2 regions of the Faecalibacterium sp. i25-0019-C1 genome follow, and region 1 is predicted to be linked to the other one. Evidence: predicted binding sites of a transcription regulator. Region 1 holds the regulator's gene; the other holds the start of a gene.
What was found. Region 1 encodes NrdR, which represses ribonucleotide reductase genes. Its sites were predicted from a motif close to CACNANATNTNGTG; they were not measured.
Positions count from the first base shown of each region.

Region 2: nrdD (anaerobic ribonucleoside-triphosphate reductase) is a predicted target of NrdR. The motif match lies at 3,107-3,120, and genes of this name have one in related genera.

Region 1 is NZ_AP031428.1:1,444,240-1,460,020, forward strand. It holds gene ACGHUK_RS07215 (ATP-binding protein) at 1-302, shown strand, start outside; gene ACGHUK_RS07220 (hypothetical protein) at 304-1,275, opposite strand; gene ACGHUK_RS07225 (hypothetical protein) at 1,272-2,072, opposite strand; gene ACGHUK_RS07230 (spore germination protein) at 2,069-3,529, opposite strand; gene ACGHUK_RS07235 (DUF421 domain-containing protein) at 3,608-4,300, shown strand; gene ACGHUK_RS07240 (DUF4363 family protein) at 4,310-4,678, shown strand; gene nrdR (transcriptional regulator NrdR) at 4,731-5,201, opposite strand; gene secF (protein translocase subunit SecF) at 5,240-7,576, opposite strand; gene ACGHUK_RS07255 (aminotransferase) at 7,757-9,040, opposite strand; gene clpX (ATP-dependent Clp protease ATP-binding subunit ClpX) at 9,271-10,593, opposite strand; gene clpP (ATP-dependent Clp endopeptidase proteolytic subunit ClpP) at 10,635-11,231, opposite strand; gene tig (trigger factor) at 11,378-12,694, opposite strand; gene ACGHUK_RS07275 (metallophosphoesterase) at 12,905-13,588, opposite strand; gene thrC (threonine synthase) at 13,623-15,083, opposite strand; gene ACGHUK_RS07285 (YraN family protein) at 15,183-15,545, opposite strand; gene ACGHUK_RS07290 (ribonuclease HII) at 15,542-15,781, opposite strand, start outside.
Region 2 is NZ_AP031428.1:2,704,155-2,719,935, forward strand. It holds rRNA gene ACGHUK_RS13375 (23S ribosomal RNA) at 1-667, opposite strand, end outside; rRNA gene ACGHUK_RS13380 (16S ribosomal RNA) at 934-2,444, opposite strand; gene nrdD (anaerobic ribonucleoside-triphosphate reductase) at 3,262-5,433, shown strand; gene nrdG (anaerobic ribonucleoside-triphosphate reductase activating protein) at 5,592-6,149, shown strand; gene ACGHUK_RS13395 (RecQ family ATP-dependent DNA helicase) at 6,226-7,803, opposite strand; gene ACGHUK_RS13400 (glycosyltransferase family 2 protein) at 8,054-9,082, shown strand; gene ACGHUK_RS13405 (hypothetical protein) at 9,354-9,683, shown strand; gene ACGHUK_RS13410 (AbrB/MazE/SpoVT family DNA-binding domain-containing protein) at 9,828-10,079, shown strand; gene ACGHUK_RS13415 (alpha/beta fold hydrolase) at 10,104-11,033, shown strand; gene ACGHUK_RS13420 (lipopolysaccharide biosynthesis protein) at 11,215-12,705, opposite strand; gene ACGHUK_RS13425 (M48 family metallopeptidase) at 12,782-13,336, opposite strand; gene ACGHUK_RS13430 (DMT family transporter) at 13,341-14,261, opposite strand; gene ACGHUK_RS13435 (hypothetical protein) at 14,261-14,794, opposite strand; gene ACGHUK_RS13440 (glycoside hydrolase family 10 protein) at 14,983-15,781, opposite strand, start outside.

The sequences.
Region 1 (15,781 bases):
ATAATGCGATCCGTTATAATCGTCCCGGCGGTAAGGTACAGATCACCACAGCCTGCAGCCGCGACGGACACTGCACCCTGACTGTGGCCGATAACGGCATCGGCATCCCGAAAGAAGCACAGTCCAGCGTGTTTGAGCGCTTCTATCGTGTGGATAAGAGCCGCAGCAAGGCTACCGGCGGTACCGGTCTGGGCCTTGCCATCGTCAAGCATATCGCACGCATCCACAACGCACGTATCAAGCTGGAAAGTCAGGTGGATGTGGGCACTACCATTACTGTCACCTTCCCCACTGCCAACTGAATCACATCGGTAAAAATCTCACGTCTGCCTGCAATTGCGGGCAGGCGTTTTTTATTGTGATCTTTTCTCTGCCCACACCGTTCTGCAATGCACTGCGCTGCTGCAGATGCACAAGGTCGATGCCCTGCTGCCAGAAAGACTGCACCGTCTGCGTGCACAGTTCTGCCAGCTGTTTGCACTGTGCGGCGCTGGGCTGCGGCGTATCATAGCTGCGCTGACAGTCCAGCCGCAGACTGGCAGTTTCTTCCCGCAGGGTGACAGACACGCTGCATCGGCGGACCGTTACCGGCTCACCTTCCAGCCAGAAAGTATGCACGCCTCCCATTTCCAGCAAAAGCCGCGCTGTTTCCGCCTGCCGGGCCTCCAGCTCAATGCTGTTTTCCACTCGCCAGAGGATGCTTGTATCTGCAAGTGCCACTTCCTGTTTCTCTGCCCGCAGCTGCGGCAGAAGCATTCCGTCCTGATACTGGTAAAGCCTCGGCATCTGGTCTGTGCACTGCTTGAGCAACTCAAGCAGTTTGTTCGGAAATTCCTGCTTTTCCGCTGGAAGTTCCTCCAAAAATCCATCGTCCATCTCCAGCACAGAAACTTTTGCCGATACCCTGCCCTGCCTGTTTTCCAGCACCGTACGCTCATACGCTGCAAGCAGCTCTGCCGATGCATTTTGATCGATCAGCAGATAATCGCACAGGCGGTAATCCGCCTTTTGCGGCAGTTGCTTTTGAGCCGCCGCCAGCGCTTTTGCCAGCGTGTCCGCCTGCGCCAACTGCAGCTGCACAGCCCCAGAAGCCTCGGATGCATCGGCGGCGGCTTCCGGAGCCTGATACAGCAGCCCTACGGTGATGGACTGTTCCTTCTGAGCAAGATACAGCGCACGAACCATGCTTTTTTCGGTGGTCTCGCAGCGCAGAAAAATCAGGCACCACCCGATCAAAAGCATCGCACTGAGAGAGCGCAGTTTCTTCTGCTTCATTTTGCCGCTCCTTTCCCGCACTGCACCGCGCGCTGCCACACGGTACGCACTGCCGCGCAGAGAAAGCCGATGCGGAAGATCGCGCAGGTGAGCCAGATGAGCAAAAGCAGCGCATCCATGCGGGAGAAAACATCTGCGCTCCATGCCCGCAGCAGTTCCTGTGCCGGGTAATCCGCTGCGCCAAATACGAGGCACATCCCGGCAGTAAGACCCGCCTGTGCCAGAAAGGTGAGCCATGGCAGCCAGGACATGCTGCGCGGCTCTTCATAACCTGCAAGAAGCGGCCAGAACAAATACTCCGCATACAGCGGAACACGCGGCCAGCGGGCCAGTTGCACAGCATCTGCCGTCAGCAGGTGCGCCCAGTCCATCTGCCCGGCAAGCCCTGTCAGACAGACCAGCCCACCCAGCAGCACGAACCACCACAGCACCCGTGCCGGAGCATCCCAGCCGGAAGGCGGAATACACCACCCTGCCCAGAGCAAAAGCGGCAGCAGGCCGATCAGCGCCATGGAGCGGAACTCCTGCTGGCAGATGTTCTGGGCCTGCATTACGGTTCCAAACAACTCTGCCAGAAACCATGCTCCTGCGGAAAACAGCCAGACCCACTGCATGGCTGCCCGCTGCCAGCAGGCAGAGAACACCCCACTGATGCATGTGAGCAAAAGAGCCTGAACCGCTCCATGAATAATCATCCCACGCGGAGAGATACCGGTCTGCATTTCTTCTGCCAGCGCAGCTGTCCACACGCTCAGTGCCAGCACGGGAGCAGAAAAGCCTTTCTGTTTTTGCATCATTTTCCCTCCCGTTTCTGCCAGATATTAAAGTCGTGCGCTGAAAGACGGCGGTAGTTGCGGCGGATGATGCCATCCTCTGCCATGGGCCGCTGCGGGAACGGATGCTCCGCCAGATATGGCACCTGCAGGCAGGCTGTGCCGGAAAGACTGAGCAGAACTGCAAAAAAAGCCCCCGCAAGGCCCACCGGCCCGGCAAGACCTGCAGCCAGCACCACGCCCAGACGCAGCAGCGTAGCAGGCTCGTACAAAGAGGGCGTGACGAACACTGCGATGGCCGTGATGCTTGCCACAAAGATCACCGGCGTGCTCATAAGCCCGGTGGCAATGGCAGCATCGCCGATGATCAACGCGGACACCAGACTGACCGAATGCCCCAGCGACTGCGGCATCCGCAGACCTGCTTCCCGGATGACCTCCAAAATGAGTATGACCAGCAGCATTTCCGCAAACAGAGGCAGCGGTGTGGCCTTCTCCGCCGCTTCGATCTTGTACAGAAGCTGCGGTGGGATCAGCTCCGGCAGGTAGACCGCCAGACAGACGAACACACCCGGCAGAAATACTGTGAGGTAGAACGAAACATATTTGAGGATGCGCAGAAAAGAGGAAAACACGGCGGTGGATGCATAATCGTCCAAGCACTCAAAATTTTCGCAGAAAAGAGCCGGAAGCACCATGGCAGAGGGACTTCCGTTGACCAGCACCACGATCTTGCCCTCACAGATCTTTGCCGCCGCCACGGCAGGCCGCTCGGTGTAGCTTACCGGCGTGAACAGCCGCGCCCTGCCCGGCAGCAGCCACGGCACAAAGTAACTGGAATCCAGCAAAAGCTCCGGCTTTGCAGCGGCAAGCGCTCTGCGCACACGGATCACCATGGCGGAGTCTGCCTTGTTTTTGCAGTAGCAGATGGCGTATTCCGTTTGCATTTCGGTATCGGCCTGCGCCACCTCCTGCACCAGATGTTCGGTACGGATGAGCCGCCGCAGCAGGCTCAGATTGACCCGCAGCAGGTCGGCAAAGCCTTCGCGGGAGCCGCGCAGATTGCCCTCACCGGAAGGCTCGTCTACCGAGCGGAACTTCAGTCCCTGCACCGAGAAGGCAATGCCCTTTGCGCAGCCGTCCAGCAGTAAGACCGCCATGCCTGCCGTCATTCGTTTGATCAGATCAGCCAGATCTGTTACCGGCTCACTTTCTGCCGGAAAGGCTGAGCCGTGCAGGATCAGCTCAAATACCTGCGGCCCGGTGCAACGCTGGCCTGCCTGCTGCGGCGGTGCCTGACGGCTGGCCGCATCCAGTAAAAGCTCCCACAAAGAATCCAGGCTTGCCATGCCGTCAAACAGCAGGATGCTTCCCCTGCAATGATAAATCGTGATCTCCTTGGCATAATAATCCGCAGAGGTGCCAAACATTTTGTCCAGCACCGCAAGATTTGCCGCAAGGCTCTGTGATAACTGCCGCATCCAACCACTCCTTTGCACAGCAGTATGCCCGGCTGCAGCGGCATCCATTCCGCCAGAAACGACAGGAGGTCTTGTTACTTGAAGCTTCTGATCTGCCGCACTATCATCATTTATCTGTGCGTTCTGTTTGCCATGCGGCTGATGGGCAAGCGCCAGCTGGGCGAACTGCAGCCCGAAGAACTGGTGTCCACCATTCTCATTTCCAATCTGGCATCCATCTCCATTGAATCGGAAGAGGTGCCCATCACATCCAGCCTGATTCCGCTGTTTCTCATTGCAGCGCTGGAACTGCTGGGCTCCGTGCTGAGCTTCCGCAGCCAGAAATTCTTCAACTTTCTCTCCGGCAGACCCAAAACGGTGATCTTGGACGGGCAGATCGATCAGAAAGCCTTGCGGATGCTGCGGCTGACCACAGCTGACCTGATGGAAGCGCTGCGCGGTAAAAATATTTTTGACCCACGGGAGGTCTCCTACGCGGTGATCGAGACGAACGGCACCCTTTCGGCAGCACTGCGGCCAGAAAAAGAGCCAGCCCGTCTTGCTGACCTGCAGCTGAAGGTGACCCATACCAACGCCACCATTCCCTTTGTGTTGGACGGACAGGTGCTGGAAGACAACCTGCGCTGGTGCGGCAAGGACCGCGCGTGGCTGGAACGCACGGCGCAGGCCAACACCCTGCTGCCGGAAGAAATTTTGCTGCTGATCGGCAACGAGACCGAGGATTATTTTTTGCTAAAAAAAGAGAACCGCCGTGCCGGCGGCTCCCATTGAGGTGAGCGGATGAAGCGGATCTATGCATGTATCGCCATTGTGGGCGTACTGTTGAGCGTGGCCTTTTACAGCAGCTGGAAGGTGCAGAGCTTTGCGGATGTGATCTCGGCAGACCTTGACACCGCCGCCGAAGCCATCCGCAATGCCGACTACCCTGCCGCCCGGCAGGCGCTTGCTGATGGTGCCGACCGGTGCGACCAAATGCGCACCAAAATGAACCACCTGCTGCGCACAGCAGATTTTACCGAGCTGGAAGCTGCGCTGCGGGCGGCGGACGGACACCTGGAAATGGGTGCCCCAGAGGAAGCCTTTGGTGAGCTGCGCCGCGCACAGGTACAGGTGGAAACACTGGAATGGCTCTCGCACCGGCTGGTATAAACAAAAACACCGGCCCTGCCCCATTGGGCGAAAGCCGGTGTTCTGATGCGAATTATTTCTGTGGTTCCTTGCGGTCGCCCATCAGCTTTTTCAGCTCATTGAAAAAACTTTCCACGTCTGCAAACTGACGGTAGACCGATGCAAAGCGAACATATGCCACTTCGTCGATCTTTTTCAGTTCCTGCATGGTCAGCTCACCGATGCGCACGCTGGGGATCTCACGGTCGTAGGAGCTGAGCAGCGTCTGCTCAATGCTGCTTACCGCACGCTCCAGCGATTCGTAGCTGACTGGCCGCTTGGCGCAGGCACGCACCATGGCGTTGAGCAGCTTCTGCCGGTCGAACGGCTCACGGGAGCTGTCCTTTTTGATGACCACAAGCGGAACAGTCTCCACGACCTCATAGGTCGTAAAGCGCATATGGCAGCTCAGGCATTCGCGGCGGCGGCGGATGCGCTCACTGTCTTCGGTGGGGCGGGAATCGATCACTTTGGATTCCTCGGCTCCGCAATAGGGACACTTCATGTTCTGTTCCTCCTGTCCGGTCTGACCGGGCTGTGTTTTTAGGCTTTGGTCTTGGGCTTGCGCTCACTCCACAGCACCCACGCAGAGGTGGAAACGCACAGCGAAGTGTACACGCCGCTGATCATGCCCATCATCAGCGGGAACGCAAAGGTAAAGATGCTGTCCAGACCATACAGCTTTGCCACGATGCACATAACGCCCAGCGCCATCACCGTGGTAATGGTGGTGATCAGGGTGCGGCGGGCGGACTGGTTCACCGAGTGGTTCACCAGCTCTTCAAAGGATGCCTTTTTACCCATCAGGGTGCGGTTCTCGCGGATACGGTCGTAGACCACAACGGTATCGTTGATGGAGTAGCCAAGGATGGTAAGCATGGCTGCAATGAAGTTGCCGTCCAGCGCGGTGCGCAGCAGCACAAAGGTGCCAAACACCACCATCAGGTCGTTCACAAGCGCCAGCACTGCCATCATGCCGCCGGTCAGGCCGCCGATGTTCTTGAAGCGCAGGGCGATGTACAGCAGGATCAGCACCAGTGCAAACACCACGGCAACCAGACTCTTCTGCAGGAACTTGGTGCCCATGGCAGCGCTGACGTTGCTTAGCGACAGCTGTTCAAAATTGTTGTCCGGGCAGCTTTCGTTCAGGCTGTCCAGCAGCTTGGCCACCTGCTCGGTAGTCACTGTTTCGGTACCGGGCATCGAGATTTTCAGGGTCTGGCCACCGGTAGCAACATTCTCGCCGGTCTGCAGGGTCAGGCCGTTATTCTCCAATGCAGAGGATGCAACCTTCTGCACATCCGACATGGTAAAGCTGCCCTCGTAGCTCAGGGTGATCATGGCACCGCCGGTGAACTCGGTATCCAGATGGACACCCAAAACCACTGCGCACAGCACGATGGCTGCCATCAGGCAGGAGGAGATCGTCAGGAAGCGCTTGCGCAGGCCCACAAAGTCGATGGGCTTCTTCTCGGTTTTTTCCTTGCCGGGCTTTTCAGCGCCGTAAAGCCAAGGATTGCGCAGTGCCTTGATGGATGCCGCACCGCGGATCATCACACGGGTAGCAAACACGCCAAACACAAAGTTCAGCAGCACGCCGGTGAGCAGCGTGTAACCGAAGGCATAAATAGTGCCTGCGGTGGAGGGGCCAAAGGCAAAGAACACAAAGTGGAGTGCCTTTGCAAACATGCCGTCCGAGGGGCCAAAGGCACCCATCAGCACGATGGCCACGATGACGATGGTCACGTTGCCGTCAACGATGGGGGTCAGGCCGCGGGCAAAACCGCTCTTGAGCGCGCCATCCAGAGACTTGCCGTTTTTCAGCTCTTCCTTGATGCGTTCTGCCGTGATAACATTGGCATCCACGCCCATGCCGATGGCAAGGATGATGCCTGCGATGCCGGGCAGGGTCATGGTAAAGCTTTCAAACACCGGGAAGTAGCCGGAAACGAACGCCAGCGTTGCTGCCACCTGACCAGCCAGTGCAATACATGCAAGGAAGCCCGGCAGACGGTACAGCATCGTCATGAACACCACGATCAGTGCAAAGGCGATCAGGCCGGCCAGAACCATGGCGCTCAGGCTGTTCTCGCCCAGACTGGGGCTGACGGTGGAATAGCTGTCCACCGTCAGTGCAAAGGGCAGTGCGCCGGAGTTGATCTGGCGGGCCATCTTGACGACCTGCTCCTGCGTGAAAGGATTGGAAGCCGAGCTTGTAATGATGGCAGAGCCATCGGTAATAGCGGTGTTGACCGTGGCCGTGCTCACGTTTTCATCGTCCAGCCAGATGCTGATGGTGCCGCCCGATGCAGCCAGCTTTGTGGTAGCATCGCCAAATGCCTTGGCACCGTCATCGGTGAACTTCAAGGAGACGAAATATTCCGAAGCACCGCCATTACTGACGGGGCCATACTGAGCTGCGGCGCTCTCGATCATGGAGCCGTCCAGGATCAGCTCACCGTCCGCACTGCTTCCCTCGCGGAAGGTCAGATAGGCGGTGGTGCCGATCTCATCGATCGCAGCTTCCGGGTCAAAATCTGTCTCACCGGACTGCCACGGGAATTCCAGGATCAGGCTGTCGGAATTGTTGTCCACATACAGCTCATAGTCGGTCACGTTCAGCGCCACGAGACGGTTCTCAATGACGAGCTGGGCTGCTTCCAGCTGTTCTTCGGTAGCATCGTAGCCATCCGACGGCACAAAGGTGACGTTGACACCGCCCTTAATATCCACACCGAAGCGGATATCCTTTGCACCTTTGATATAGGTCGTGGTCGTATCGCCGTACTTGGCATACACACCGAAGAACGCAGTATACACAAATACCACGATCAACAGCACTGTGGCGATCAGATGCCATGCTTTTCCTTTTGTTTTCATAAAATTCAGGGAACCTCCAAAAGCAGCAGTTCTTGCAGCTGCCGCCCGTATTCTAGTGCGGACCGCCTGCTCCGGCGGGCCTTATCATTTCCGCAAGGGGGCCGTCGTGCCGGCTTTCTTGCGACAAAACTCCCCTGACGGCCCAGACGGGCCGCACAGAGGAGATAAAATCAAAAAATGTTAGTCTGCCTTGTCAGCCAGCAGTTTTTCTGCCACAGCCAGACGCACACAGATGCACAGCAGTTCGGAAGCGGTTTCCACCTCGTCCAGACTGGGATAGGTGGGCGCAATGCGCAGGTGAGAATCCTCGGGGTCCTTGTGATAGGGATATGCAGAACCGGCACCGGTCAGGGTCAGGCCCGCATCCTTGCACAGACCCGCCACGCGCTTTGCACAGCCGGGCATCACATACAGGCTGATGAAGTAGCCGCCCTTGGGGTCCGTCCAGTGGGCAATATCCCCGCAGGGGATGAGGTTGTTCTTGAATGCGGTCTTGACGGCATCAAAGCAGGGCACCAGACGACGACGGTGCTTTGCCATGTGGGCCAGCACACCTTCCTTGTTCTTCAGGAAGCGGACGTGGCGCAGCTGGTTCATCTTGTCGTAGCTGATGATCATGACCGAGAAGCGCTTGCAGATATACTTCATGCTGCTCTCGCTGCAGGCAATGGCAGAGACACCTGCGCCCGGGAAGGTGATCTTGCTGGTGGAAGTGAACATGAACACACGGTTTTCGTTGCCGTACTTTTTGCTCTCGTTCAGCAGCACCGGAGTCTCGATGATCTCATCGGTCAGGTGATGGACGATATAGGCTTCATCCCAGAAGATCTTGAAATCAGGCGCAGCGGTCTTCATCTTGGCAAAACGCTCGATGGTCTCATCGCTGTAGGTGTAGCCATCGGGGTTGGAATACTGCGGCACACACCAGATGCCCTTGATGTCAGGATCCTCGGCCACCAGCTTTTCCACAATGTCCATATCCGGGCCATTGGGGGTCATAGGCACGCTGATCAGCTCAAAGCCAAACTCCTCGGTAATAGCAAAGTGACGGTCATAGCCGGGCACCGGGCAGAGGAACTTGCGCTTCTCCACCTGAGACCAGGGGCACGGAGACTCCGGGAAACCGAACACATAGCCGATATTGACGAGGTTATACATCAGCTGCAGGCTGGAGTTGCCGCCCACGAACACTTCCTCCGGCTTTACGCCAAAGACATCCGCAAACAGCACGCGGGCCTCCTGCAGGCCTTCCAGCTCGCCATAGTTGCGGGCATCCGTGCCAGCATCGGTGGTATAGTCATTCATCTTCAGCAGGTCCATAGCCAGATCCATCTGGTGAGGGCCGGGCTTGCCGCGGGCCATATTCAGCTTGAGGCCCTTGGCCTGAAATTCTTTGTACTTTGCCCCAAGCGCTGCCTTTTCGGCAGTGAGTTCATCACGATTCATTGCAAGATAATTTGCCATTGAAAACACACTCCTTTATCGTACTTCCTGTTACCCATAGCGCCAGAGCGGCATTTTGCGGAGCATTCCTGCCAGGGAGCGTTCCCCATGCCATTCCAGACCTTAATATTATAGTACATTTTGCCCTCGGAAACAAGAATAATAAAGCAAAAAGCCCTGCCAAAAGCAAAAAGCTTTTGAAACAGAGCTTGAATGCCGGGTCTTTGCTCCCCTGCTGTACGCTAAAAGCGTCAGCTCAGAGCGGCCTGATTTTTATAGCGCTTGCGCACCGCGCCGTATTCCAGATGTGCTTCGCCGCCTTCCACGGTATCTTCATCCACAGTTACGCGGATGATGGTAGCATCGGTGGGCACCTCGTACATGATGGGCAGCAGAATGCTTTCCATCACGCTGCGCAGGCCGCGGGCACCGGTCTTGCGCTCGATCGTCTTGCGGGCAATGGCGTGGAGTGCTTCATCCGTGAAGTTCAGTTCCACATTATCCATGCTCAGAAGTTCCTTATACTGCTTCACAAGGCTGTTGCGCGGCTCCTTGAGCACGCGAACCAGAGCGTCCTCGTCCAGATCGTCCAGCACGGTAATGACCGGCAGACGGCCGATCAGTTCCGGGATCAGGCCGAACTTGACCAGATCGTGGGGCTCCACCTTGCGCAGCAGAGCCTTCTCCGCTTCGCTGGAATTATCCTTCAGGCTGCTGCCAAAGCCCAGTGCGGACTTATCGGTGCGGCGCAGGATATACTTATCCAAGCCATCAAATGCACCGCCGCAGATGAACAGGATGTTGGTGGTGTCGATCTGGATGAACTCCTGCTGCGGGTGCTTGCGGCCGCCCTGCGGAGGAACATTGCTCACAGTGCCCTCCAAAATCTTCAGCAGAGCCTGCTGCACGCCCTCACCGCCCACATCGCGGGTGATGGAGGGGTTCTCACTCTTGCGGGTGATCTTGTCGATCTCGTCGATATAGATAATACCGATCTGTGCCTTCTGCACATCAAAATCCGCTGCTTGGATCAACTTGAGCAGAATGTTCTCCACATCCTCGCCCACATAACCGGCTTCGGTCAGGGTGGTGGCATCGGCAATGGCGAAGGGAACGCCCAGCATTTTTGCCAGAGTCTGTGCCAGCAGGGTCTTGCCCACGCCGGAAGGACCCAGCAGCAGCACGTTGGACTTCTGCAGCTCCACATCGCTGCCCTTGCCGCTGAGGATGCGCTTGTAGTGGTTGTAGACCGAGACGGCCAGCACACGCTTTGCCTCGTCCTGACCGATCACATACTGATCCAGACCTTCCTTGATCTCGGCCGGGGTCAGGATGTTGATATCCAGATTGTCCGCAGGCTGGATGTGTGCACGGTTTGCACCGCGGGCCGGTCGGGCGCTTTTGGGCTGATCCGGCTTGTCGGAAAGCAGGTCGTGGCACAGGCCGATGCATTCGCTGCAGATATTGACACCGGGGCCGATGATCATACGCTCCACTTCGTCCTGATGCTTTCCGCAGAAGCTGCAGACCAGATCCTTTTCGTTTTTGTCTCTGCCGGAATTGTTATTTGCCATAGCTGTTTTTCCTTATCCTGGGTAAATTAAATGTCGGCGGCTCAGCGGTGGGCAATGACCTCATCGATCAGGCCGTATTCCTTTGCCTGCAGTGCGGACATATAGTTGTCGCGCTCGGTATCCAGCTGGATCTTTTCCAGCGGCTGGCCGGTGTACTCGCTGAGCATGTGGTTCATCTTATCGCGGATATACACCATGTGCTCGGCATGGATCTTGATATCGGTGGTCTGGCCGGAAAGGCCGCCACCCTGCCCGCCGATCAGCGGCTGATGGATCAGAATTTCCGAGTTGGGCAGTGCAAAACGCTTCCCCTTGGTGCCGCTTGCCAGCAGGAAGGCACCCATGGAAGCTGCCATGCCCATGCAGATGGTGGAAACATCGCACTTGATATACTGCATGGTATCGTGGATAGCCATGCCGGCGCTGATGGAGCCGCCGGGGCTGTTGATATACAGGCTGATGTCCTTGTCCGGGTCCTGCCCTTCCAGATACAGCAGCTGTGCCACAACAAGGCTGGCGGAGGTATCGTTGACATCCTCGCTCAGAACGATGATGCGATCGTTCAAAAGACGGGAGAAAATATCATAGGAACGCTCGCCATGGGACGACTGTTCCACAACGTAAGGAACAAAACTCATAAAGTTCGCCTCCTGAAATGGAATATAGTATTTGCAAAATTGACCGATACGGTTTCCCTGCCGGTTCTGCCGTATCGGTCAATTTTTACAACCTTTGATTGAAACCGTGCAGCATACTGCCCGCTTCAAAGGAACACAGGAGCTGATTACTCAGCGTCTGCAGCCTTCTCTTCCTCAGCAGCCTTCTCCACGATGTTTGCGTGGCTCTTGATGAAGTCGATGGCCTTGTTGATGGCCAGATCCTTCTTCAGGTCGTCAACATTGACCAGCTCACGAACCTTGTCCTCTTCCATCTTGTACTGGTCAGCGATGCGCTTGATCTCAGCGGAAACTTCCTCCTCGGAAGCCTCGATGTTCTCAGCAGCAGCAACAGCCTCCAGAGCCAGACGGATCTTGACCTGCTTCTCAGCCTGCGGCATGAAGGAAGCGCGGAACTGCTCCATAGTCTGGCCCATATACTTCAGGTAGTCCTCGAGGCGCAGGCCCTGCTGCTCCACGCGGAATGCGAAGTCGTTGACCATCTCGTCCATGCGGGCATCATACATTGCCTGGGGGATCTCACCCTCCATGCTCTCGATGACCTGATCCACCAGAGCGTTCTCAACAGCCAGATCGTCCTGCTTGTCCAGCTGCTCCTGATTGTTCTTGCGGATGGAAGCCTTGAACTCGTCCAGAGTGTCGTACTCAGAGCAATCCTTAGCCAGCTCGTCATCCAGAGCAGGCAGCTCCTTGTACTTCACTTCGTGCAGCTTGATCTTGAACACAGCAGCCTTGCCAGCCAGTTCGGCAGCCTGATACTCGGTGGGGAAGGTAACGTTCACGTCGAACTCTTCGCCAGCGGAGTGGCCAACGATCTGATCCTCAAAGCCGGGGATGAAGCTGCCGCTGCCCAGAGTCAGGCTGTAGTGCTCAGCCTTGCCGCCCTCGAAAGCCACGCCATCGACGAAGCCCTCGAAGTCGATATCAGCGATGTCGCCGTTCTCAGCAGCGCCCTCACGGGTCAGCTCACGGGCATTGCGCTCCTGCACACGCTTCAGCTCAGCTTCAACAGCCTCGTCAGAAACAGTATGGACAGTCTTTTCAACCGTCAGACCATTGTAGCTGCCAATCTTGACTTCAGGCTTGACAGCGACCTTGACGGTCAGGGTGACACCGTTGGTCTCATCAGCAGAGTCAACAGTGACCTCCGGACGGCCGACCGGCTCAACGCCAGCTTCCTTGACAGCAGCCTCGAAAGCCTCGGGGAACAGCTCATTGATGGCATCATAGGTAAAGACATCAGCGCCGTACATCTTCTCGATCAGAGCGCGGGGAGCCTTGCCCTTACGGAAGCCGGGAACAGCGTACTTCTTGCCTTCCTTCTTGAAAACATCGGCAACAGCCTTCTTGAAAGCCTCTGCGTCGATGGAGAACTGCAGTTCTGCCATGCTCTTCTCGAGCTTTTCACACTTGATGAAATTCATTTGTTTTTCCTCCACTCAAAAATTCTATTGCGCAGGGCAGGAAGTTTTTTGCCCTTTGCAACCGCGCACTGCGTCCTGGATGAACTTGCTTTTGCAATATGCGGGGACGCGCGCGCTCAATTGGGTGCAACAATCGCGTCAAAAACTATTATAGCACGCTCCTGACACAATTGCCAGCCCAAATTGTTAATTTTTATTGGTTTTAACGGTTCAATTGATGCGGTACGGGCAAAAACGCAGCCCATCGGCACTGACCAGCTTGTAGTGGATGCCATCCACATCGCCCTGCACCGCATAGCGGATGGCATTGCCGTGCAGATGGCCATAGTAGCAGGTCCTGATGCTGTATTCCTTTAAGGTGGCCACGATCTCCGGCGCACTGGTGCCGGTATACACCGGCGGATAGTGCAGGAACACCAGCTTTTCCAGCCCGGGTTCGGCGGCATCCAGACTCATGCGCAGCCGTCCGATCTCGCGGTTCATCACCTTTTCGTCGTGGGCCTCGCCTGCATCAAACAGCCAGCCGCGGGTACCGCACAGTGCATACCCCTCTACACTGTAGGAGTTGTTATGCAGAATGTGCAGGGTATCAAAGCCTTCTGCTTTGAGGTAGGCATTCATCTTGTTCACGGTAGACCACCAGTAATCGTGGTTGCCCTTCATGATGATCTTCTGCCCGGGCAGGCTCTGCAGAAATTCAAAATCCTTACGGGTATCGGTCAGGCGCATGGCCCAGCTGATATCGCCCGCCAATACAATGGTATCCTCTGGTTTGATGAGCTTGCGCCAGTTTTTCTCAAGGCGCTCCACATAATCATTCCAGCCGGGAAAAATATCCATCGGCTTGGAAGCGCCCAGAGAAAGGTGGGTATCGCCAAGCACAAAAAGTGCCATGTTTTTTCTCCTGTTCTAAATGCAGCAGGATGTGTTATTCCTGATAGCCCAGCGCCACCTCGGCGATCTGCGCAGGATCGATCACGGTGTTAAAGCGCTCCGGCTTCTGGCGCAGCGCGGCAAGGCTTGCCGGTGCGGTATGCGCGGTAGCTGCTTCCAGCTGCTGCATTGCTTCAAAATCATTTTCCGGGGCGGTGCGGCCCAGTGCTTCCAGCACACTGCGCGGGAACTTGAAGGGAGACGCGGTGGACAGCACCACCATGGGCACGCCCTCGCGCTTTTTCTGCGCTGCCACATGGAACGCAACGGCGGTGTGGGTATCACACAGGTAATTGTCCTTCTCATAGCGGACACGGATCTCCCCTGCCACTTCTTCCTCACTGCTCCAGCCGCAGGAGAAGTTCTCCTGAATGGCAGCCAGCGTCTCCGGACGCACAGTATAGCTGCCGGTCTCGGCAAGGCTCTTCATCAGGCCCGCCACCTCGGCATCGCTGCCGGTGACATGGTACAGAAGGCGCTCGAGGTTCGAGGACACCAGAATGTCCATGCTGGGCGAGGTGGTCTTGAAGAACTCCCGCTTTGCGGCGTAGGTGCCGGTGGTGAGGAAATCGGTCAGCACGTTGTTCTCATTGGAAGCGCAGACCAGCTTGCCCACGGGCAGGCCCATGCGCTTTGCATAGTAGCCTGCCAGAATGTCGCCGAAGTTGCCGGTGGGTACGCAGAAGTCCACTTCATCGCCGAAGGTGATCCTGCCCGCCTTGAGCAGCTGGGCATAGGCGGCAAAGTAATAGACGATCTGCGGCACCAGACGGCCCCAGTTGATGGAGTTGGCGCTGGACAGGCGGATGTTCCGCTTGGCAAGCTCTGCTGCAATGGCAGTGTCACCAAAGACCTTCTTCACGCCGGTCTGTGCATCATCAAAGTTGCCGTGCACAGCGTACACTGCCACGTTGGCACCCTCCTGCGTTGCCATCTGCAGGCGCTGGATCTCGCTGGTGCCGCCCGTGGGATAGAACACTGCGATCTCCACGCCCGGGATATCATGGTAGCCGTCCAGAGCTGCCTTGCCGGTATCGCCGCTGGTCGCCACAAGGATCAGGGTCTTTTCCGTGCGGCCCAGATTCTTTTTGGCTTCCACCAGAAGCTTCGGCATCAGCTGCAGAGCATAATCCTTGAATGCACAGGTAGGGCCATGCCACAGCTCTAAGGCATAGGTGTCCCCTTCCACCGGGGCAAGATAGCCTGCCTTGCCGCCAAAGGCCTCTCCGTAGGTCTTGTGGGCAGCTTCGGTCAGGAAATCCTGCGAGTAGTCGGTCAGATATTCTTTGATGACGGCAGCTGCCATGGCCGGGTAGTCCAGCTCGCACAGTGCCTTCACATCCACCTGCGGAAAGCTTTCCGGTACAAACAGACCGCCCTCGTTGGACAGGCCCTGTGCGATTGCTTCCGAGGAAGTCACTTTGCGGTTTTGGTCTCTGGTACTAAAAAACTGCATTGTTGTCGCTCCTTTTTCGCCGTAGAACGTGCAAAGCACGCTCTTCTGCTGTGGCAGAGAAGCCCTCTGCCTGTACATTTTCCCACCGGGGCCGTTGCTTTACGTGAGAAAAGCGCCCCTTATAATATGTACCATCCAGCGCCCGCTGTCAAGAGGGAACACTTCTGCCACGTCAAATCGCACCGGCGCATCGCTCAGGCCGTTCTGCTGCAGATAACACTGTGCTGCACGGATCAGGCGGCGCTGTTTGGGCCGGTCCACCGCTTCTGCCGGGCTGGCCAGAGAGCCTTCCGCACGGGTCTTGACCTCACAGATGACAATGGTCCCATCCGGCTCCTGCACCACAACATCCAGCTCCCCCATCCGGGTGTGGAAGTTGTGTGCCAGCAGCCTGCAGCCCTGCTTCTGATACCAGCGGGCCGCAGCTGCTTCTCCCCTGCGCCCTGTCTCGGCGCGGTTCACTTTCCGTTCTCCGGCCAGTAGCCCTGCTTTTTGAGGAAGCTGCGGCGGTAGAACGGCTGGATGCCGTACTGGGCGATCAGCTCATAGTGGAGCTTGGTCGGGTAGCCCTTGTGCTTTGCCAGCTGATACTGCGGATACTGTCTGTCCAGTTCCAGCATATAGCGGTCACGGCTGACCTTGGCAAGGACGGATGCTGCGCCGATGCTGGCACTGGTGGCATCGCCCTTGACCACCGG
Region 2 (15,781 bases), 1.3 Mb from region 1:
CTTCGGCTCCAGACCTTAAGTCCTTAACCTTGCTGCATACAATCGCTCGCCGGACCGTTCTACAAAAAGTACCCTATCACGCTTTGACGCGCTCTAGGTGCTTGTAGGCACAGGGTTTCAGGTTCTTTTTCACTCCCCTCCCGGGGTGCTTTTCACCTTTCCTTCACAGTACTATACGCTATCGGTCACTGGGTAGTATTTAGGGTTGGAGGGTGGTCCCCCCGTATTCCGACCAGGTTTCACGTGTCTGGCCGTACTCTGGAATTCGCTCGGCTCTTGTCGTTTTCACCTACGTGGTTCTCACACTCTCTGACCGGCCTTCCCATGCCGTTCGGTTAACAACTTAAGTCCTAAATGCGCTCCGTACCCCGAAAGTATTTCTACTCTCGGTTTGCCCTCTTCCGCGTTCGCTCGCCACTACTTACGGAATCTCGTTTGATGTCTCTTCCTCGCCCTACTTAGATGTTTCAGTTCAGGCGGTTCCCTCGATATACCTATTTTAAAGTTCAGTATAACGTACCTGAGTATGAACCCAGGTGAGTTTCCTCATTCAGAAATCTCCGGATCAATGCTTATTTGCAGCTCCCCGAAGCTTATCGCAGCTTATCACGTCTTTCATCGGCTCCCAGTGCCAAGGCATTCGCCCTGCGCCCTTGTTCGCTTGACCTTTCAAACGTTCTCTTGGAACATTTGGTATCCTCTTGATTCTCTCTTGCCAACGAAGATTATTGTTACCCTTCCTTTTGAAATTGTAATATTTCTTAAAAAAGAACTTACTATAATCTTTGTTTCGCAGTTATTATTCAGTTTTCAAGGTACGTCTTTGAGTTCCCTTTTCAGGGCCCTCAAAATCGAACAATATCTACTCTGCTTGTTTGTTACCTGTCCGAAAGATCTCCATCTTCGATGTCGCTCTTTCGCCTGACTCCTTAGAAAGGAGGTGATCCAGCCGCAGGTTCTCCTACGGCTACCTTGTTACGACTTCACCCCAATCACCAGTTTTACCTTCGGCGGCGTCCTCCTTGCGGTTAGACTACCGACTTCGGGTCCCCCCGGCTCTCATGGTGTGACGGGCGGTGTGTACAAGGCCCGGGAACGTATTCACCGTGGCATGCTGATCCACGATTACTAGCAATTCCGACTTCGTGCAGGCGAGTTGCAGCCTGCAGTCCGAACTGGGACGTTGTTTCTGAGTTTTGCTCCACCTCGCGGTCTTGCTTCTCTTTGTTTAACGCCATTGTAGTACGTGTGTAGCCCAAGTCATAAAGGGCATGATGATTTGACGTCATCCCCACCTTCCTCCGTTTTGTCAACGGCAGTCTGGCCAGAGTCCTCTTGCGTAGTAACTGACCATAAGGGTTGCGCTCGTTGCGGGACTTAACCCAACATCTCACGACACGAGCTGACGACAACCATGCACCACCTGTCTCCTTGCTCCGAAGAGATTACATATTTCTATGTCTGTCAAGGGATGTCAAGACTTGGTAAGGTTCTTCGCGTTGCGTCGAATTAAACCACATACTCCACTGCTTGTGCGGGCCCCCGTCAATTCCTTTGAGTTTCAACCTTGCGGTCGTACTCCCCAGGTGGATTACTTATTGTGTTAACTGCGGCACTGAAGGGGTCAATCCTCCAACACCTAGTAATCATCGTTTACGGTGTGGACTACCAGGGTATCTAATCCTGTTTGCTACCCACACTTTCGAGCCTCAGCGTCAGTTGGTGCCCAGTAGGCCGCCTTCGCCACTGGTGTTCCTCCCGATATCTACGCATTCCACCGCTACACCGGGAATTCCGCCTACCTCTGCACTACTCAAGAAAAACAGTTTTGAAAGCAGTTTATGGGTTGAGCCCATAGATTTCACTTCCAACTTGTCTTCCCGCCTGCGCTCCCTTTACACCCAGTAATTCCGGACAACGCTTGTGACCTACGTTTTACCGCGGCTGCTGGCACGTAGTTAGCCGTCACTTCCTTGTTGGGTACCGTCATTATCTTCCCCAACAACAGGAGTTTACAATCCGAAGACCTTCTTCCTCCACGCGGCGTCGCTGCATCAGGGTTTCCCCCATTGTGCAATATTCCCCACTGCTGCCTCCCGTAGGAGTCTGGGCCGTGTCTCAGTCCCAATGTGGCCGTTCAACCTCTCAGTCCGGCTACCGATCGTCGCCTTGGTGGGCCGTTACCTCACCAACTAGCTAATCGGACGCGAGGCCATCTCAAAGCGGATTACTCCTTTTCCCTCTGTGCCATGCGGCACCGTGGGCTTATGCGGTATTAGCAGTCGTTTCCAACTGTTGTCCCCCTCTTTGAGGCAGATTCCTCACGCGTTACTCACCCGTTCGCCACTCGCTCGAGAAAGCAAGCTCTCTCTCGCTCGTTCGACTTGCATGTGTTAGGCGCGCCGCCAGCGTTCGTCCTGAGCCAGGATCAAACTCTTTATAAATGATATTTATCACTTAAAAGTGTTAAATCTTGTTCGCTCAGCACGCAATCGCTTGCGTCCTGTGTGAATTACTTTTGGAATTGTTTTTAGTGTTTTTCCAAACACTTAAAAGGTTCCTTACAAGTTTTTCGATATTGTTCAATTTTCAAGGTCCTGTGCGCCTCAGCCTTGCGGCTGACGACCTGTTTATTTTACCACCGAGGTGGTTTTTTGTCAAGCCTTATTTTTTAGAAGCTTTTGAACTTTCTGAACTTGGACATCTAAGAAGTTTCTCAGAACAAACTGGAACTTTTCAGCGTCTATTGGTTCTTTTCAAGGGCTTCCTGCTGAGGCTTCGGAAGTCATTCTTTTGCCTCAGCGCTTGGCGCTCAAGTATAATACCACACCCCCCGCCTCCTTGTCAACACTTTTTGACAGATTTTTTCATTCTTTTTTGCGTGCACCCCAAAACAGCAGCAGGCCGCAGGAAAAACTACGCCGCAGTTGCTTTGGTGCAGCTTGGCACGAATGCCCTTTCTCTTTGCTTATATAATGTATTATAAAGCTTTCGCCGTATAATATTTTGCGATATTACACCTCGGAAACAGGTGTGCGTTGTCAAGAGGTCTTGGCTCAGATTTTATCCTGAAAATTATCCATGAATTTTGGCTAAAACTCCAAAACGCAAAATGTAGTGGTATTTTCCTTGACTTGCCACTAGATAGTGATAGAATAGAGCTACATTCAGTTTGTTGGATATCGTGTGCGCAAAACGGGTATCTCTTATTGTAAGAGGTACCCGTTCACACTGTGCTTTATTTGTTAAGGAGGAGAGCCGATGAAGATCATCAAACGCAACGGTGCAGAGGTCCCCTTTGATATCACCAAGATCATCACCGCTGTTACTAAGGCCAGCGATTCTGTGAGCGGCCAGAGCCGTCTGACAAAGGACCAGATCACCCAGATCGCCGCTGCTGTTACCGACCAGTGTCAGGCGCTGAACCGCGCCGTCAGCGTGGAAGAAGTGCAGGATATGGTGGAGAACCAGCTCATGGACATCAAGGCACATGATGTGGCCCGGCACTACATCACCTACCGCTATGTGCAGAGCCTGAAGCGCCAGACCAACACCACCGATGAGCGCATCCTGAGCCTGATCGAGTGCCAGAACGAAGAGGTCAAGCAGGAGAACGCCAATAAGAACCCCACCGTGAACAGCGTGCAGCGCGACTATATGGCCGGTGAGATCTCCAAAGATCTGACCGCCCGTCTGCTGCTGGACCCGGAGATCGTCAAGGCACATCAGGAGGGTCTGATCCACTTCCACGATTCCGACTACTTTGCCCAGCACATGCACAACTGCGATCTGGTGAATCTGGAGGACATGCTGCAGAACGGCACCGTCATTTCCGGCACCTATATTGAAAAGCCTCACAGCTTCTCCACCGCCTGCAACATCGCCACCCAGATCATTGCACAGGTGGCATCCAACCAGTACGGCGGCCAGAGCATCAGCCTGACCCACCTCGCCCCCTTTGTGGATGTCTCCCGCAAAAAGATCGCCGCTGAGGTAGAAGTGGAAATGGCCGGTCTGGACGTTTCTGCCGAGCGCAAGAAGGAGATCGTGGAGCGCCGCCTGCGCAGCGAGATCAACCGCGGTGTGCAGACCATCCAGTATCAGGTGGTCACGCTGATGACCACCAATGGTCAGGCCCCCTTTATCACCGTGTTCATGTATCTGGGTGAGGCGCGCAATCCGCAGGAGAAGGCAGACCTTGCCATCATCATTGAGGAGACTATCCGCCAGCGCTATCAGGGCGTGAAGAACGAGGCCGGTGTGTGGATCACCCCCGCCTTCCCCAAGCTGATCTATGTGCTGGAAGAGGACAACATCCGCCCCGGCACTCCCTACTATTATCTGACCGAGCTGGCCGCAAAGTGCACTGCAAAGCGCATGGTGCCCGACTATATCTCCGAAAAGAAGATGCTGGAGCTCAAGGTGGACAAAAACGGCGAAGGCCACTGCTACACCTGCATGGGCTGCCGCAGCTTCCTGACCCCCTATGTGGACCCCGAGACCGGCAAGCCCAAGTACTACGGCCGGTTCAATCAGGGCGTTGTCACCATCAATCTGGTGGATGTGGCACTCTCCTCCAAGGGCAACTTTGAGAAGTTCTGGAAGATCTTCGACGAGCGTCTGGCCCTGTGCCACCGCGCACTGCAGGCACGGCACAAGCGGCTGCTGGGCACTCCCAGCGATGCCGCTCCCATTCTGTGGCAGTATGGTGCACTGGCCCGCCTGAAAAAGGGAGAAAAGATCGACAAGCTGCTGTTCGGCGGCTACTCCACCATCAGTCTGGGCTATGCCGGTCTGTATGAGTGCGTGAAGTATATGACTGGCAAGAGCCACACCGATGCCGGTGCAAAGCCCTTTGCTCTGAGCGTGATGCAGCACATGAACGACAAGTGCAACGCATGGAAAAAGGCCGAGAACATCGACTACTCCCTCTACGGCACCCCGCTGGAATCCACCACCTACAAGTTCGCCAAGTGCCTGCAGAAGCGGTTTGGCATCGTGCCCGGTATTACCGACAAGAACTATATCACCAACAGCTACCATGTGCATGTGTCGGAGCAGATTGATGCTTTCACCAAGCTGAAGTTTGAATCCGACTTCCAGCGCCTGTCCCCGGGCGGTGCCATCAGCTATGTGGAAGTGCCCAACATGCAGGACAATCTGGAAGCCGTCATAAGTGTGCTGCAGTTCATCTATGACAACATCATGTATGCGGAGCTGAACACCAAGTCGGATTACTGTCAGGTGTGCGGCTATGACGGCGAGATCAAGATCGTGGAGGATGACGGCAAGTTGGTGTGGGAGTGCCCCAAGTGCGGCAACCGCGACCAGAACAAGCTGAACGTTGCCCGCCGCACCTGTGGCTATATCGGCACCCAGTTCTGGAATCAGGGCCGCACGCAGGAGATCAAGGACCGCGTGCTGCATCTATAATTACGATTCAAATGCCCTCCACTCCGTTCTGGGCATAACAGCGGAAAATTTTTTCTATTTCACGTTTGGAGCGGCCTGCGGGCCGCTCCAAACGTATTTTCACCGGAAGGGCCGCAGCGGCAGGCTTCCATTTTTTTGTAAAGTACAGGAATCATATTATGAACTACGCAACCATCAAATACTATGACATTGCCAACGGCCCGGGGGTGCGCACCAGCGTGTTCGTGTCCGGCTGCCGCCACCACTGCCCGGGGTGCTTCAACGCCGTGGCGTGGGACTTTGACTATGGCCAGCCCTTCGACAAACCCACCCGCAACGAGGTGTTTGCATCCTGCCAGCCGGACTATATCGCGGGCCTATCGCTGCTGGGCGGCGAACCCATGGAGCCGGAAAATCAGCGGGAACTGCTGCCCTTCGTGCGCAACTTCAAGGCCTTGTACCCCAACAAAACGGTGTGGTGCTATTCCGGCTACACCTGGGAGCAACTGACCGGCAAAGAGCCAAGTCTTGCCCGGTGTGAAGCCACCGACGAGCTGCTGAGCCTGCTGGATGTGCTGGTGGACGGCGAGTTCGTGCAGGCAAAGCACGATATCTCCCTGCGGTTCCGCGGCAGCAGCAACCAGCGTCTTCTGGATGTGAAAAAGACCCTTGCCGCCGGTCAGCCCGTGTGGTGGGAGGACGAAAAGGTATTCGCCACCCATACCATGGAAAAATAAACATAACAGAAAAGAGCGTCCGGTTTTCCACTTCCTGAACGGAACGTGTGGAAAACTGGACGCTTTCTTTTTTGTTTTACTCTCTGCTGCCCACGGCATCCTCGATGATGCGCAGGAAGGCATTGCCGTAGCGGGCGGCTTTCTTCTCGCCCACACCGCTGATATTCAGCAGTTCATCGGTGCTCAGCGGCTTCTTCTCCACCATTTCCCGCAGGGTGGCATCGCTGAACACCATAAAGGCCGGGATATTCTGCTTTCCGGCCAGCCGCTTGCGCTGAGCATAGAGGGCATTCAGCAGCTTTTCGTCAAACTCGCTCAGCTCGCCTGCCACCGCCTTTGTGCGGCGCGGCTTCTCGGTCAGGCGGCGGGCATTATCCGCCGCGCGCCGCCGGGAATACTCCACCTGCAGCTGCGCTTCCTGCTCTGCGGCCAGACAGCAGGAGCAGTTGCCGCATTTCTTTGGTGCAGCTTCGCCGAAGTAATGCAGCAGAAATCCCCGCAGACAGTCCTGCGTGGTGGAATAGAATGTCATGTACTTGAGCCGCTCCTCGGCCTTGCGGGCAGCTTCGGCTTTCACATCGGCGGGCAGGCCGTTGTCTGCCTCCATCTCCTTTTCAATAAAGAACCGGATGGTGCGCACATCGGTGCCGGAATAGAGCAGCGTGCACCGGGCGGGCTGTCCATCGCGGCCTGCACGGCCTGCTTCCTGATAATAACTTTCCAGATCCTTGGGCATATTGTAGTGGATCACGAACCGCACGTTGGGCTTGTCGATGCCCATGCCGAAGGCGTTGGTCGCCACCATGATCTGCACCCGGTCATAGAGGAAATCGTCCTGATTCTTCCGCCGGGTATCCGCGTCCAGCTTGGCATGGTAGGCCGCAGCCCGGATACCGCGGCTCTGCAGCAGGCGGGCAGTCTCATCCACCTGCTTTGTGGTGCTGCAGTAGACGATGCCCGCGTTGTCACCCTCTTTCAGCACAAGATCCAGCAGCTCCTTCGGCTTCTGGCTGGGCAGGGCGCGCCGGGTCTCGAAATAGAGGTTGGGCCGGTCAAAGCTGGTGGTCACCTCGTAGGGCTTCTGCAAGGCCAGCTGTTCCCGGATGTCGTCCCGCACATGGGCGGTGGCCGTGGCCGTGAATGCGCCCACCACCGGACGGCTGGGCAGGCTGTCCACAAAGGCTTTGATGCGCAGGTAGCTGGGTCGGAAGTCCTGTCCCCACTGGCTGATGCAATGGGCCTCGTCCACCGTCACCATGCTGATCTCCCGCTCCTGTGCAAACCGCTGGAAGCCCGGCATTTCCAGCCGCTCCGGTGCCACATAGATGATCTTGTACCAGCCCTCCCGAGCGCGGCGCAGCATCAGGGCCTTCTGGTTATCGTTCAGGCTGTTGTTCAGAAACGCCGCCGCCACGCCCGCCTGTACCAGTGCCCCCACCTGATCCTTCATCAGGCTGACCAGCGGCGACACCACGATGGTGATGCCCGGCAAAAGCAGCGCCGGCACCTGATAGCAGATGGATTTACCCGCACCGGTGGGCATCACCGCCAGTACATCCTGCCCGGCAAGCAGCCGCCGGACGATGTCCTCCTGCCCCGGGCGGAAACTGTCGTAGCCGAATACCTTTTTTAAGATCGAGTGCGGGTTTTCCATGGGTCCCTCCGTATCATAGAATAGGTTTTTTTCTGCGCAATGTCTTCAAAACCATATCAGTATACCACAAAAGCCGGGCTTTTGCGCAGGTGCAGAGCCGTTTTTTCGGCAAAAAGCACGAAATGTCAAAGGTAATTTTTTTGCAAATGATAGCTTTTCAGGCGCGAAAATGATATAATAGGAGCACATAACTCCATGTCCGGCGTTTTTTTGTGCGCCGACTGTTGATAGAAAAAGGAGCAATCATCTTATGCAGCAGAAACTCATCACCTTTGCCGTTCCGTGCTACAACTCGGCGGCATATATGCGCCATTGCGTCGAGACCCTGCTTTCTGCCGGAGAGCAGGCCGAGATCATCCTTGTGGACGACGGTTCCGTGAAGGACGATACCCCCGCCATCTGCGACGAGTACGCCGCCAAATATCCCACCATCGTCAAGGCCATCCATCAGGAGAACGGCGGCCACGGTGAGGGCGTCAATCAGGGCATCCGCAACGCCACCGGCCTGTACTATAAGGTAGTGGACAGCGATGACTGGCTGGACACCGATGCCCTGAAAAAGGTTCTGGCCCGCCTGACCACTCTGGTGGCCCGCGGCACCGCGCCGGACATGATGATCTGCAACTATGTGTACGAGCATGTGGAGGACAGCACCACCCTGACCGTGCGCTACACCAACGTGTTCCCCCAGAACCGCCTGTTCAACTGGACCCATGTGGGCCACTTCCGCCCGGATCAGAACATCCTGATGCACTCGGTGATGTACCGCACCGAGGTGCTGCGCAAGTGCGGCATGGTGCTGCCCAAGCACACCTTCTATGTGGACAACATTTTTGTCTACCAGCCCCTGCCCTATGTCAAGAGCATGTACTACATGGATCTGGATCTGTACCGCTACTTCATTGGCCGTGCCGACCAGAGCGTGAACGAGAGCATCATGGTCAAGCGGGTGGATCAGCAGCTGCGGGTCACCCGGCACATGATCGACTGTCAGAATCTGGATGAGCTGAAGGATCAGAAACGTCTGCACGCTTACATGGTGCACTATCTGTCCGTGATGATGGCCGTAAGCGACATCTTCCTGCTGCTGGACGGCAGCGACGAGGCAAAGGCCAAGCGCACCGGGCTGTGGCAGTACCTCAAGGGCCACGTAAGCACCGGTGTTTACCGTGCCGTGCGCTACAATCTGGGCGGTCTGACCGACCTGAAGTTCCCCGGCGGCGACAAGCTCACTCTGGGCGTGTACCGCCAGCTGCGCAAGGTCTTCAAGTTCAACTGATTGTTTGAAATTTACTCCTTCCGTCATGTCTTACGCCGTGCCAGCTCCCTCAAAGAGGGAGCCTTTGGCAGAATGGAACACCTCTCCTTCTCGCCAGAGCCTCCCTCCGTGAGAAAGACTCCCCCGGCCGGGGGAGGTGGCACGAAAGTGCCAGAAGGGGAATGGGTGGCATCGCGCAGCGATGACGGAAGGAGTTTCTTTTATTTGCCCGACCGGAGCTCTTTGCCGGGGCTCCATATTCCGGTTGCTTTTTGTCTGGGCGGATAGTATATTGGACGTATATGCGTTTTTTCTGGCTGCGCTGCGTTCTCCCTTTTCGTTCTTCCCTTTCGCTGATCGCGCGGCCCGCTGCAGTGATGATATCCAGAAGTACCTCGGCATCACCCTGCTGCCGCAGGCCGGTGTGGCACTGGGCATGGCTGCCACAGCCGCCCAGCTCTCGGACGGCCACATGGTGCGCAGCGTGGTGCTGTTCTCGGTGCTGGTGTATGAGCTGGCAGGCCCCACGCTGACCAAGATCGCACTGACTGCCGCTGGAGAGATCCGTCCCGAGGGACGCACCAGCGCCCGTGTGGAGAACAAGCCGGAAGAAGTTGCATAAAAGGTTGTTTTTTGTCGAAATGTCACGCAATCATTGACGAACCCTGTTATTTTTTGTATACTGAGCATAGCGCCACTGGAACAATTTTCCTATTGTGTCACAGACTGGCTATCACAGGAAAAGGATAAAGGAGAATGGTATACTATGAAAAGTACCGGCATCGTCCGCGGCATCGACGCGCTGGGCCGCATCGTTCTGCCCAAGGAGCTGCGCACCAGTATGCATCTGGACACTGACACCAAACTGGAGATCTTTGTGGATGGCGACTCCATCGTGCTCAAAAAGCATCGGCCCGCCGGCAGCTGCGATTTCTGCGGCGAGGTGGACGAGTCTTCGGTGCAGTTTGCGGGCTACTGCATCTGCCCGGCCTGCCGCCGCAAGATCGGTGCACTGTAAAACACACAAAAAGGAGGCTCTGCTATGAGCCAGATGATCGATTTCACCGTCCCGTCCACTGTGCCGGGGCGGACTTTGCATGCCTTCCGCTGTGTGCCGGAGGGTGAAGTAAAGGCGGTTCTGCAGTTGTCCCACGGCATGGTGGAATTTATTGACCGCTACAAGCCGCTGGCGGAATATCTGGCCGGGCGGGGCATTCTTGTTACCGGCCACGACCATTTGGGCCACGGCGGCTCCATCCGCACCAAAGCGGACTACGGCTACTTTGCCGAGCCGGACGGCAACCGCGCCGTTCTGGCCGACCTGCACGCCATGACCGTGCGCACCAAAGAGCTGTACCCGGGGGTACCCTATTTCCTGCTGGGCCACAGCATGGGTTCGTTCTATGCCCGGCAGTATTTGTGCGAATACGGCCATGAGCTGGACGGAGCCATCATCATGGGCACCGGCTTCCAGCCCAAGGCACTGGTGCAGTTTGCCAAGACCCTCTGCCGGGTGCTGGCGGTCTTTCATGGCTGGCAGTACCGCAGCAAGTTCGTGGCCAACATGTCCTTTATGGGCTACAACAAAGGGCTGGAGGGCCGTACCACCCACGACTGGCTCAACCGCGATCAGGCCGAGGTGGACAAATATCTGGCCGACGAACGCTGCACCTTTACCTTTACGCTGAACGCCTACTACAGCATGTTCAGCGGCATCCTGCGCCTGCACGACCCGGCGTTCCTTGCAAAGATGCCCAAAGGCCTGCCGCTGCTGTTCTTGGCTGGCGATGCCGACCCGGTGGGCGAACAGGGCAAGGGCGTGCAGCGCGCCATCCAGAGCCTGAAAGATGCCGGTGTGCAGAACATTGAGTGCAAGCTGTACCCCGGTGCCCGGCATGAACTGCTGGTGGAAACGAACCATCAGGAAGTGTTTGAAGATATCGGCAGCTGGCTGGAAAAGCACCTGGCCTGATCTGCCGCATCCGTTTTACCGTCATTCTGAGGAATGGCGGTACTTTTTGCCCTAATGGCTGGCGGCGCTTTTGCCAGCCTGACCGGCAAAAATGCCCGGCACTGAAAGTTTTCCCGATTGCTGAAAAAGTCCCCGGAACCAGCGTTCCGGGGACTTTCTGCGTTTATTTTCAGTTATGCTGTTATGCTTTCTTGGGTGCGATCCAGCCGTCGATCACATTTACCAGCGCCTTGCCGCGGCGGCCCAGAAGCTTGGGCAGCAGGACACGGGCCATGGCCCACACACCGGCAAAGTTGTACAGGATGATCAGCGCCGTGATGATGCCGGTCCACAGGCCGTAGAGCGGCGTTTCGGCCAGCAGCACAAAGGCTTCGATCACCAGCGCGGCGGCGTTCACCAGCACGCGGCCCGGATGTACCTGCATCCCGATCATGCGGTGGGCATCGATGGCACGCAGGGTGAACACCAGCGCAAGGCCAAGGAAGGACGCATAGGTAGCGCCCACAGGCCCCCACCACTTGATGAAGAAGTAGTTCATGATGCAGTTGCTCACAGCACCCGCCATCATGGTGATCATGCTGCGGGCGGACTTTTTATTCACCACATACACGCTGTTCATGAACTGGTTGAAGCAGCTGCAGGTGGAAGCCAGCACAAGGAACGGCACAAAGTGCCATGCGTAGTAGTAGTTGGACTTCATAATGTGCATCACCGGACGGCACAGCCAGATGATGCCGGCGGCACAGCAGAACAGCACACTGGAATAGGTGCGGAAAATTTTGGTAAAGAACTTTGCGCGGCCCTCTTCCTCGGTCACAGCGGAAAGCTGCCATGCATCGTAGAAGATCAAGCCCAGCGTAGTAAGGATGGTGGGCAGGAAATAGCCGGTGGAAAGCAGGCCGCTCCATGCATTGCCGTCGCGGCCGTCCAGACCGTTACACATCTCACGCACAAAGAACAGATCGGATGCGTTGATGATCCAGAAGCTGATCTGTGCCGGGATCATGGGCAGCGAGAAGCGCAGCATCTGCTTCCACAGATCCTTGTTGATGCCCTTCAGCTCCACATAGTTCCACAGCTTGCCGGTGAACATCAGGAACAGCACACTGGAAAGGTCGCCGCTGATGATGGCCAGCAGGTAGCCGTTGGCACCCCACTTGAAGCCCACCAGATACAGCACGTAGAAAGCCATGGTGGCCACGGTGCACAGCACGCCGTCCACGGCCACCAGCTTGTTCCACTGGCGGCTGCGCACGAACTGGGTGCACAGGGTGCGCAGGCAGCTCATGAGCACATAGATGTAAATGAGCAGGCCGTACTGTGCCATATCGGGCAGGAACTGCGCAATGGGCCAGCACAGCACCAGAATGCCAAAGCCGCCCAGAATGGTCAGCAGGCCGTTGGTGAACACCTGTTTTTCGCTGTTGCCCTTGTCCAGACCAAAGCGGATGATGGCGTTGGACATGCCCATGGACACGAACGGGATGAGCAGGTTCGCGTACTGGCTCAGGATCTTGGAAAGGCCCAGATCGGAGATCTCCGCCATTGCATAGGTAAGGAACGGCTGGACGATCAGGGTGAGCAGCTTTGACGAAAAGCTGGAAATTGCAAAGATCAATGTGTTGCCGGCAAGCTTTGAATATTTATCGCCGGACTTTTTTTCGTTTTCCAAGGGAACTTCCCTCCTGTTTTACAATTCGGATGCGGGCCGGTCTGTGACCGCCCGCATCCGCTTTCCCACTATTTAGTCACTTTAAAAGCGCCCGCCGGGCTTTCCAGTCCGGCAGCAGCTTTGCCACCTCGGCCCAGAAGGCCGGGCTGTGGTTGGGCTGCAAAAAGTGGCAGTACTCATGCACTACCACATAGATCTGCGCCGCCGGGGGCATATGATACAGCTGCAAAGCAAAGGTGATCTGCCGTTTTGCCATAAAGCACACGCCCCACCGGCTGGTCATGCTGCGCACCTTGATGACGGGCTTGTGCCCGCCCAGCACTCCGGCAAAGGCCGGGTAGACCTTATCGCTCATGGCCGTAAAATAGGCCAGCGCTGTTTCCTTATCCGGCAGAGGCCGCGCTTCCTGCGCTGCGCGCCGCATGGCACGTTCCCGGGCCTGCTGCACCCAGTCGGCGCGTGCGGCCACAAAGCGGTCTGCCGCATCTGCACTTGTCCGCAGGGGGATGCTCACCGCCACGGTGCCATCCTCCCGCACACGGATGTTCAGGTTCTTGACCCGTTTGCGGGTCAGCTCGTATTGGATGCCGCCTGCCGTGCGCAGCTGTGTCTCCTGCTTTCTGCCCGCCATGAGGTCAGGTAGTCTTTTTTGCCCGGTGCAACATTTCCAGCGGCAGCTGGGCCAGCACCACAGCAGCAAAGATCAGCACGCAGCCAAAGACTTCCCGGGCAGAAAGGTTCTGGTGCAGCAGCATCCAGCCGCCCAGCGCACTGAACACGCTTTCCAGACACATGATCAGGCTGGCAATGGCAGGGTTCAGATCTCGCTGGCCCAGGATCTGCAGGGTGTAGGCCACGCCGCTGGACATGATGCCGCAGTAGAGGATCGGCAGCGCATTCTCCGCGAACTGCGCTGCGGAAGGTGTCTCGAACAGCAGAGCCGCAACGGTGCTTTCCACCGACACCACCAGAAACTCGGCAAGGCTCAGCCGCACGCCGTCCACCTGCGGGGAAAAGTGGTCCACCGCAATGATCTGGAAGCTGAACAGCACTGCGCAGCTCAGCAGGAGCCAGTCGCTGGACTCGATGCTGCCAAAGCCGTTTTTCATGCACAGCAGGTACAGGCCCAGCACGGCTACCACCATGCTCACCCACAGCTGCGCACTGCCCTTCCGGCCCAGAAACAGGCCGAACACCGGCACCAGCACCACGTACATGGCGGTCAGGAAGCCAGCCTTTGCCGTGGACGGATTGATGGTAATGCCGATCTGCTGTGCAGCGGAAGCAGCAAACAGAAGGGTGCCGCACACAAAGCCTGCCGCCAGCAGCTTTTTCTTCTCGGCAGCAGTTTTGGGCTTTGCATCGGTGCCGCTTTTGCGGCGGATGGCATCAAACACCATCACCGTGGGGATCAGCACCAGTACAGCCAGCCAGCTGCGCCCGGCCAGAAAGCTGTAGGCTCCCATGCCGGAACCGGCGCTCTGGGCCACAAAGGCTGTGCCCCAAATAAGGGAGCACAGCAGCAAAAGCAGAGAGTTCTTGGTTTGTGTGCTCATCAGCCAATTCCCTCCACCTTCAGCAGGCCGTACAGGTAGTACTTGCTGGAGTCATAGGAGATGGTCACACGGTACTGCGCCGCCGGGTCCAGCCCGGAGATGGTGCAGCGGTAGTCGGTGCCGTCGGTATGGATATAATAGGTGCTGTCGGCTACATACTCTGCGCCGCCGTCCACCTTTTTCCACACGGCCACCTTGAACCGCTGGGTGCCCTCAGCCGTGCCGCAGCCCATAATGCTCAGCGTGCCGGAGGGCACGGTAAAGTAGCTGGTCTGGCGGCTCCAGATGCCGTTGAACACTGCATACAGGCAGCCATCCGCCGTGGCCGTGGCAAACTTGGCCGAGGAGTCTGCAATGCCCTGAATGATCAGCGGATCACTGGTCTGGTCGGCCCAGCGGGTAGTGTCCTCTTCCTGCACTTCGTCTGAAGTGCCCGATGCCTTGTGCACGATGCTCTTCAGGGTGTCCTTGCAGCCGATCAGGCCCACTGCAAGCACCAGCGCCATCAGCAGCACAACGATCCTTTTTTTCATCTTCATACGTTTCCTCACGAAGCAATGCGCTTCTCTTTGTTTTTCATCCCTCCGCCCTGTTCTTGTACAGAGCAGATACAGATATAGTATACCGCATTTTTCGGCGCTGTACAAGACATTTGTCCTGTGCCGTACTGCAAGAAAAGCCCCGCCGGGGCTTTTCTTTTTGTGCGGTTTGCCGCCTGATTTTACGTTTCTTTGCCAGTGACCGCCCGCAGGGCAGCACACTCGGCAGCGGTCTGCTCCGGCGCACCTGTACCAAACAGACTGCCGTACCGGTACAGCGCCCAGCCGCCCGCGTTCTGGCTGCGCAGGTCCTGCACCTGCCGGGCCAGCACATCGCCGGTGCTCCAGCCGCTTACGCTGTCCGGGTTCGCGCCGCCGTCACCGGTGCCCACGCGGTACGCGCCCAAGCCAAAATAGAGCGCCACGCCCTCTGCGCGCGGGTACGCCAGCCACGCGGGCACGATGTTCTCAAAGGCAAAGCGGGTGCTGCCGCTCTGCAACGTGTAGCCATAGCCCCAGTAGATCTGCGGGCAGAGATAATCCACCGCCTGTTCTTCCCCGCCCGCAGCCAGCCACGCCGTTACATCGCTGTACTGGCTGTTGAGGTCGTTGTCGGGATTCCCCTGCGGACTGATGCCAAAGCGCAGCGTCGGGTCTGCAGTCTTCACCGTGTCGTGCACCTTCTTGACCAGAGCAGTCACGTTCTGCCGCCGCCATGCTGCAAGGTCTGCCGCACCGCTGGCCGCAAACTGCGCCGCATCGATGCTTTCTTCGGTCGTAGGGTAAAAATAATCGTCAAAGTGGATGCCGTCCACCGCGTAGTTCTGCAAAAGCTCGGCCACGCCCTGCACCACATAGTCCGCCGCTGCAGGCTCGGCCGGGTTCAGATACAGCCCGTCGCCCACTGCACACACCCATTCCGGGTGGGTGTTGGCAAGGTTGTTCTCTGCCAGATTCGGCGGCATGGCTGCAGAGGACCGC